Regions from separate parts of the Actinacidiphila sp. bgisy145 genome, predicted to be linked through region 1. Evidence: riboswitches for the same ligand, from Rfam matches in the RefSeq annotation. Region 1 holds a riboswitch; the other holds the start of a gene.
The links. Region 1 has a riboswitch for glycine ahead of gcvP (aminomethyl-transferring glycine dehydrogenase). Riboswitches for the same ligand answer to the same signal wherever they lie in the genome.
Positions count from the first base shown of each region.

Region 1 (3,672 bases):
GGCTGGAGCGGGTGGTTGGGCAGGTGCGGGGCGAGGTGGGCGCGGACCGCGACCGGGCCGACGCCGGGTCCGCCGCCGCCGTGCGGGATGCAGAACGTCTTGTGCAGGTTCAGGTGGGAGACGTCGGCGCCGAAGCGGCCCGGGCGGGCGAGCCCGACCAGCGCGTTGAGGTTGGCGCCGTCCACGTAGACCTGGCCGCCCGCGTCGTGCACGGCCGCGCAGATGTCGGTGATGTGCTCCTCGAACACGCCGTGCGTGGAGGGGTAGGTGACCATCAGCACGGCGAGCCGGTCGCGGTGCTGCTCGATCTTCGCCCGCAGGTCGTCGACGTCCACGTCGCCGTCCTGGCCGGTCTTGACGACGACCACGCTCATCCCGGCCATCACCGCGCTCGCGGCGTTGGTGCCGTGCGCGGAGGACGGGATCAGGCAGACCGTGCGGTCCAGGTCGCCGGCCGCGCGGTGGTAGGCGCGGACCGCGAGCAGCCCGGCCAGTTCGCCCTGCGACCCGGCGTTGGGCTGGAGGCTGACCTTGTCGTAGCCGGTGATCGCGGCGAGCTGGTCCTCCAGGCCGTGGATCAGGCTGAGGTAGCCCTCGGCCTGGTCGGCGGGCGCGAAGGGGTGCAGCGCGCCGAACTCCGGCCAGGTGACCGGCTCCATCTCGGTGGTCGCGTTGAGCTTCATGGTGCACGAGCCCAGCGGGATCATGCCGCGGTCCAGGGCGTAGTCGCGGTCGGCGAGCCGGCGCAGGTAGCGCAGCATCGAGGTCTCGCTGCGGTGCCGGTGGAAGACGGGGTGGGTGAGGTAGTCGCCGGTGCGCAGCAGCGCGGCCGGCAGCGCGTCGGCGGTGGCCGCGTCGAGGGCGTCGAGGTCGGCGGTGTCCTCGGTGTCCGCGCCGAACGCGGCGAGCACCGAGGTCAGCGCGGCGCGGTCGGTGGTCTCGTCGCAGGCGATGCCGACGTGGTCGGCGTCGGTCTGCCGCAGGTTGACGCCCGCGGCGCGGGCGGCGGCCACCACGTCGGCGGCCCGGCCCGGCACCCGGGCGGTCAGGGTGTCGAAGAACGCGTCCTCGACGACCTCCACGCCGGCCGCGCGCAGGCCCGCGGCGAGCACCGCGGCGTAGCGGTGGGTGCGGCGCGCGATGGCGGCCAGCCCGTCGGGGCCGTGGTAGACGGCGTACATGCCGGCCATCACGGCGAGCAGCACCTGCGCGGTGCAGATGTTGCTGGTGGCCTTCTCCCGGCGGATGTGCTGCTCGCGGGTCTGGAGGGCGAGCCGGAAGGCGGTGTCGCCGTCGGCGTCGACCGACACGCCCACCAGGCGGCCGGGCAGGTTGCGGGCATAGGCGTCGCGGACGGCCATGTAGCCGGCGTGCGGGCCGCCGAAGCCCATGGGGACGCCGAAGCGCTGGGTGGTGCCGACCGCGATGTCCGCGCCGAGCTCGCCGGGCGGGGTGAGCAGGGTCAGCGCCAGCAGGTCGGCGGCCACGGTGACGATCGCGCCCAGCTCGTGCGCCTGCTCGATCACCGGCCGCAGGTCGCGGACGGCGCCCGAGGCGCCCGGGTACTGGAGCAGCACACCGGTCACGCCGCGCTCGGCGACGTCGGCGGGGATGCCGGCGGACAGGTCGGCGGTGACGACCTCGACGCCGGTCGGTTCGGCCCGGGTCCGGATCACCGCCAGGGTCTGCGGGAAGGTGTCGGCGTCGACCAGGAAGACGCCGTTCTTGACCTTGCCGACCCGGCGGGACAGCGCCATCGCCTCGGCGGCCGCGGTGCCCTCGTCCAGCAGGGAGGCCCCGGAGGTGGGCAGGCCGGTGAGGTCGGCGACGACGGTCTGGAAGTTCAGCAGCGCTTCGAGGCGGCCCTGGGAGATCTCCGGCTGGTAAGGGGTGTAGGCGGTGTACCAGGCGGGGTTCTCCAGCACGTTGCGCAGGATGACCGGCGGGGTGAAGGTGCCGTAGTAGCCCAGGCCGATCATCGGGGTGAGCACCTGGTTGCGGTCGGCGAGCGCGCGCAGCTCGGCGAGCGCCTCGGCCTCGGTGACGGCGGCCGGCAGGGCGAGCGCCTCGGTGCTCTTGATGGTGTCGGGGACGGCCGCGGCGGTCAGTTCGTCCAGCGAGCCGTAGCCGACCTGGGCGAGCATCTTGGCCTGCGCCTCGACGTCGGGACCGATGTGGCGGCGGGCGAAGGGCCGGCCTGCTTCCAGCTCGGCGAGGGTGGTTCGGCGGTCACTCATCTTCGGGGGCCTCCTGGTCCGTGACGACCTTCGGGGGGTGCCGCCAGGGCACCCGTACGGCCTCCCCCTCTGTCATCACAACCTGAGAGCTTCACCGCCCCGGCCCACAGGGCGGCTTTCACCGTCGGTGAGGACGCGTCCCGGCGGCCGCTCTGCTTCCGGGACAGGTCCTGCTTTCCAGAGTGACCTCACCCGAGCGGTACGGATGCCTGAGAGTTTCCGGGGAGGATTTGCTCCTTCGGCGCCCTCCGCCAACCGCCGCCAGGCGGGGTTCTCGGAGGACTCTCCCGCACGGGGTCGACGGCCGCTGTCCAGCCTACCAGCGCGTTCCGAACAGGGGTCGGAACAGGTGCCGAGTCGACACCGCCCCGGTTGTGGCCTTGGGTAGGTACCAGCGGCCGCCGTACGGCGGCGGCCTGGGGTTGGTTGGACTGGTTGGAGGGACCGTGCAGACCGACATCGATCCGCGCAGCCTGATCGGCCGCCGCGCCTTCGACCGTGACGGGACGAGGATCGGCACGGTGGACGAGGTCTACCTCGACGACGCGACCGGCACACCGGAGTGGGCCGCGGTGCGCACCGGCCTGTTCACCCGGGACGCCTTCGTGCCGCTCGGCCCGAGCGAGCTGGACGGCGACAAGCTGCGGGTGCCGTACGAGAAGGCGCTGATCAAGGACGCCCCGGACTTCGGGGTGGGCCGGCACCTGTCGCCCGAGCAGGAGTTGCAGCTCTACCACCACTACGGGATGGACGTGCCGCGCTCGGCGGCCGAGCCGGCGCCGTCCGGGGACTTCGGGGAGCTGGCCGACGAGGAGTGAGCCTGCTGGGCGGCCAGCGGCAGCGGGTCGCTGCGGCGCAGTGCCGGGTCGTCCACGGGGAAGGTGCGCACCCGGCCGGGCACGGTGTCGGTGGGCACCTCGAAGCGGACCGTCACCCGGCCGACGCCGCTGCCCTGCACCCATCCGGCGCCGTAGCTGTCGTGGGTGACGTCATGGCCGGGCATCCAGCGGTCGGCCCGTTCGGCCGCGGGCGGCGGGCTGCTGGGCAGCGGCTCGGGAGCGTCCGGCTCGGGGCCGCCGTGCAGCGCGCGCTCGCCCTCGGCCTGCGCGAACAGGTCCTCCTGCGTGAAGTCGGCCAGCCCCGCCACGCCCACCCCGAGCAGCCGCACCCCGCCGGTGGTGTCCACGGCCTCCACCAGCCGGCGGGCGGTCTCGCGGACGACGGCCGGGTCGTCGGTGGGGGCGCGCAGCGTCTCGGAGCGGGTGAGGGTGGAGAAGTCGTACCGCCGGACCTTCACCACGACGGTGCGGCCGGAGCGGCCCGCGCCGCGCAGCCGCTGCACGCAGCGCTCGGCGAGCCGGTCGATCTCGTACCGCACATGGGCGCGGTCGGTGAGGTCGCTGTCGAAGGTGTCCTCGACGGAGATGGACTTGAC
Region 1 is NZ_JBYIRL010000014.1:178,210-181,881, forward strand. It holds gene gcvP (aminomethyl-transferring glycine dehydrogenase) at 1-2,237, opposite strand, end outside; glycine riboswitch at 2,300-2,423, opposite strand; glycine riboswitch at 2,425-2,537, opposite strand; gene AC3ERT_RS15455 (PRC-barrel domain-containing protein) at 2,684-3,055, shown strand; gene AC3ERT_RS15460 (DNA polymerase IV) at 2,977-3,672, opposite strand, start outside.

Region 2 (3,672 bases), on a different contig from region 1:
CCTAGCGGTCGAAGAAGGGCCGGCCGAACGTACGCATCCACAGCGCGACCGGGTCGTACGGGTCGGCCATGGCGACCGTGGAGACGGCCACCGAGTCGGGCACCCCGCCGACGGCCTGCTGCATCATCAGCCGGACGGACTCCACGGCCTGCCCGGCCCCCTCGTAGAGCTCGACGCCGATCGCGAGGTAGGGCTCGCCGAGCACCGGCTGCACCCACGCCTGGCGCAGCGCGCGCACCGCGGAGGTGCGGTGCGCCGCCTGGGCGAGCAGCGCGTAGAACTGGGGCATCTGGAGCGAGGGTTCGCCGATCTGGAGCGGCCCGGCGGGCAGCAGGTCCAGGCCGACCGCGATCCGGCGCAGGTCGGCCCAGGGGATGCCGAGGCCGCCGCCGGCGCTGTGCGGGTTGAGCCAGAGTCCGGACCGGTCCGGGAAGAGGGTCTGGGCGATGTCCCGCCCGGAGACCACTTCGTGCTCGCGGTTCCACCCGCTGGCGGCCAGTTCCCGCGGCGAGGTGAAGCACGGCGCGTAGCCGTAGCCGCCGATCTCCATCGTGCCGTACTGCGCGTCGGGCGTGCCGGGGGCGCCCTGCCACAGCAGCATCCACACCTGGCCCTCGGCGAGTGACGCGAGCAGGTTCTCGTATGCGTCGAACCGGCCGGGTGCCACCTGGAGCAGCATCTGCTCCACATGGCCGGCCTGCGCCGCACCGCCTTGCGCGCCCGCGATCACGTGGGACCGCCCCTTTCCCTTCGTACTGCTCTTCGCACGACATCAAACCAGGTCGAGTGTGCCCAGCGGTATGCCCGCCGACTCAAACCGAACCGGCTATAGACGCGGTATACGACCGCTGAACGCGTGCGCCGAGCCGCACCTGCCGTGGCCCTGCCCCGTGCCGTGCCGTGCCGTGCCCGGGCTCAGTCGCGGGCGAAGAACGGCCGCACCGTCTCCAGCATCCAGTCCCCCACCGGGTCCTGCGCCACGTCCAGCAGGATCAGGTGCACCGGCCACGGCGGCTGGGCCGCACCCATCGCCCGGCCGAGCGCGTCCATCGCGGCCGACCGGTCCGCCTCGGTCCAGCGGTCCAGCTCCACGCCGACGAACAGCGCCGGCGGCTCCTCCTCCACCACCGCCAGGGCCCGCCGGCCGCTCAGCACCACCGAGGTGACCGCGAACTCGCCGGCCGCGGCGGCCAGGAAGTCCACCGGCTCCTCGTCGTGGTCCGGCTCCCACAGCCGCACCCGGGCGCCGGGCGGCGCGTCGCCGCCGCGCACCCCGGCGAACGCCGCCTGGCGCTCGCCCTGCGCCGGGCGGCACAGCTCGGCCACCGCGGCCGGCGGCAGCGGCACACCGACCGCGCCCCCGGGGTTGACGGCGATCCCGACCAGCGGCGGCAGCCCGCGGGCGAACTCGTGCACCGGCGCGACCGTGCAGGGCATGCCGTCCGCGGCCTGCCGGAACTGCTGCTCGGAGCTGAACACCGGCACGTAGGGCGCGCCGCCCAGCACGACCGTCGGCAGGTCCAGGCCGGCCGCCTCGCGCGAGCCGCCGTTCGGCAGCGGCACCCACACCCGGGACCGGCCGAGCACCTCCAGCAGCCTGGGCGTGGCCGAGGGGTTGCCGAGGCTGGCGCTCAGCACCTCTTCCAGCTCGTTCGCCGGCCATGTGTACGGCGCCGGATTCTCCATGTCCACCCTTGTCCGCCCGAGTACCGCGTCTGTAGCGTCGTGCCCCGGAAACCCTAACGGCTGCCGGGGGCCGCGCACCCTGGGCATGCAATGATGAAGCCGACAACTTGCATACCGGCCGTTCGAGGCCGCGCGGGAGAGTCCCGGACCGGTGCACGCGACCTGCTCGCGGGCGGCGGGCCGGGCGCCGAAGGAGCAAGTCCTCCCTTGAATCTCTCAGGCACAGATACCGCGCGGGCGAGGCAGATCTGAAAAGCGACGGAGCCGTCGGCGCACCCCTGGGGGTACCCGCCCGGCCCCGCCCACCCAAGGTGCAAACCGTGACCCGCCGGTGCGGGGTTCACGGTGAACCTCTCAGGTTCCGATGACAGATGGGGAGCATCCGATCCGTCGTCCCCTTTCTCTCTTCACCGAGACCGAGCCTGGGAGCCCGTCACCGATGAGCGAACCCCGCCGTACCGCGCTCGACGCCCTGCACCGCGCCCTCGGCGCGACCATGACCGACTTCGCCGGCTGGGACATGCCGCTGCGGTACGCCAGCGAGCGCGAGGAACACCAGGCGGTGCGCACCCGCGCCGGCCTGTTCGACCTGTCGCACATGGGCGAGATCACCGTGACCGGCCCGCAGGCGGGCGAGGCGCTGGACCACGCCCTGGTCGGCCACCTGTCCGCGCTGGCGGTGGGCCGGGCCCGCTACACGATGATCTGCGCGCCCGACGGCGGCATCCTCGACGACCTGATCGTCTACCGGCTGGGCGCGCGGGAGTTCATGATCGTCGCCAACGCCTCCAACGCGCAGACCGTGCTCGACGCGGTCGCGCTGCGGGCGGCGGAGTACGACGCGCAGGTCCGCGACGACCGCGAGGCGTACGCGCTGCTGGCCGTCCAGGGCCCGCAGGCCCCGGCGATCATGAAGGCGGTGACCGACGCCGACCTGGACGGGCTGAAGTACTACGCCGGGCTGCCCGGCACCGTGGCCGGGGTGCCGGCGCTGATCGCCCGTACCGGCTACACCGGCGAGGACGGCTTCGAGCTGTTCGTGGCGCCGGGCGACGCCGAGCGGCTGTGGCAGGCGCTCACCGAGGCCGGCGCGCCCGCGGGCCTGGTGCCGTGCGGGCTGTCCTGCCGGGACACGCTGCGCCTGGAGGCGGGCATGCCGCTGTACGGGCACGAGCTGACCGCCGCGGTGACGCCGTTCGACGCGGGGCTGGGCCGGGTGGTCAAGTTCGACAAGCCCGGGGACTTCGTCGGGCGCGCCGCGCTGGGCGCCGCCGCCGAGCGGGCCGCCGACCTGCCGCCGCGCAAGCTGGTCGGGCTGGTCGCGCGGGGCCGCCGGGTGCCGCGGGCCGGCTACCCGGTGACCGACGCCTCGGGCACGGTGATCGGCGAGGTCACCTCGGGGGCGCCGTCGCCGACCCTGGGCAAGCCGATCGCGATGGCGTACGTGGACGCGGCGCACGCGGCGCCCGGCACGCCGGACGTCGCGGTGGACATCCGCGGGACGCGGGAGCCGTACGACGTCGTGGCGCTGCCGTTCTACAAGCGCGAGCGCTGAGCGCGGGGCTCCGGCGCGAGCCGGGGCCCCGGCACTGACCGCGGGGCTCCGGCACCGGCTGGCGCCCGAACCGACCGGGACCCGGGCGCCCCGCCCCCGCACCCCCACCCTTACCTTTCCGTTTGCCGTGCCGCGCACGCGAGCACCCCTGCCGATCCGGGAGAATCCACCCATGAGCATCAACCCTGAGCAGCTTCGCTACAGCAAGGAGCACGAGTGGCTGTCGGCCCCCGCCGACGGCGCGGCCACCGTGGGCATCACCTCGCACGCCGCCGACGCGCTCGGTGACGTGGTCTTCGTCCAGCTCCCCGAGGTGGGCGCGACGGTGACCGCGGGCGAGACCTGCGGCGAGCTGGAGTCCACCAAGTCCGTCAGCGACCTGTACTCGCCGGTCGGCGGGGAGGTCACCGAGGTGAACCAGGACGTGGTGG
Region 2 is NZ_JBYIRL010000008.1:222,286-225,957, forward strand. It holds gene AC3ERT_RS10015 (enhanced serine sensitivity protein SseB C-terminal domain-containing protein) at 2-730, opposite strand; gene AC3ERT_RS10020 (enhanced serine sensitivity protein SseB) at 916-1,686, opposite strand; glycine riboswitch at 1,810-1,928, shown strand; gene gcvT (glycine cleavage system aminomethyltransferase GcvT) at 2,126-3,241, shown strand; gene gcvH (glycine cleavage system protein GcvH) at 3,414-3,672, shown strand, end outside.
Region 2: it holds a riboswitch for glycine, as region 1 does, so the genes downstream of both, gcvT (glycine cleavage system aminomethyltransferase GcvT) here and gcvP (aminomethyl-transferring glycine dehydrogenase) in region 1, are expected to answer to the same signal.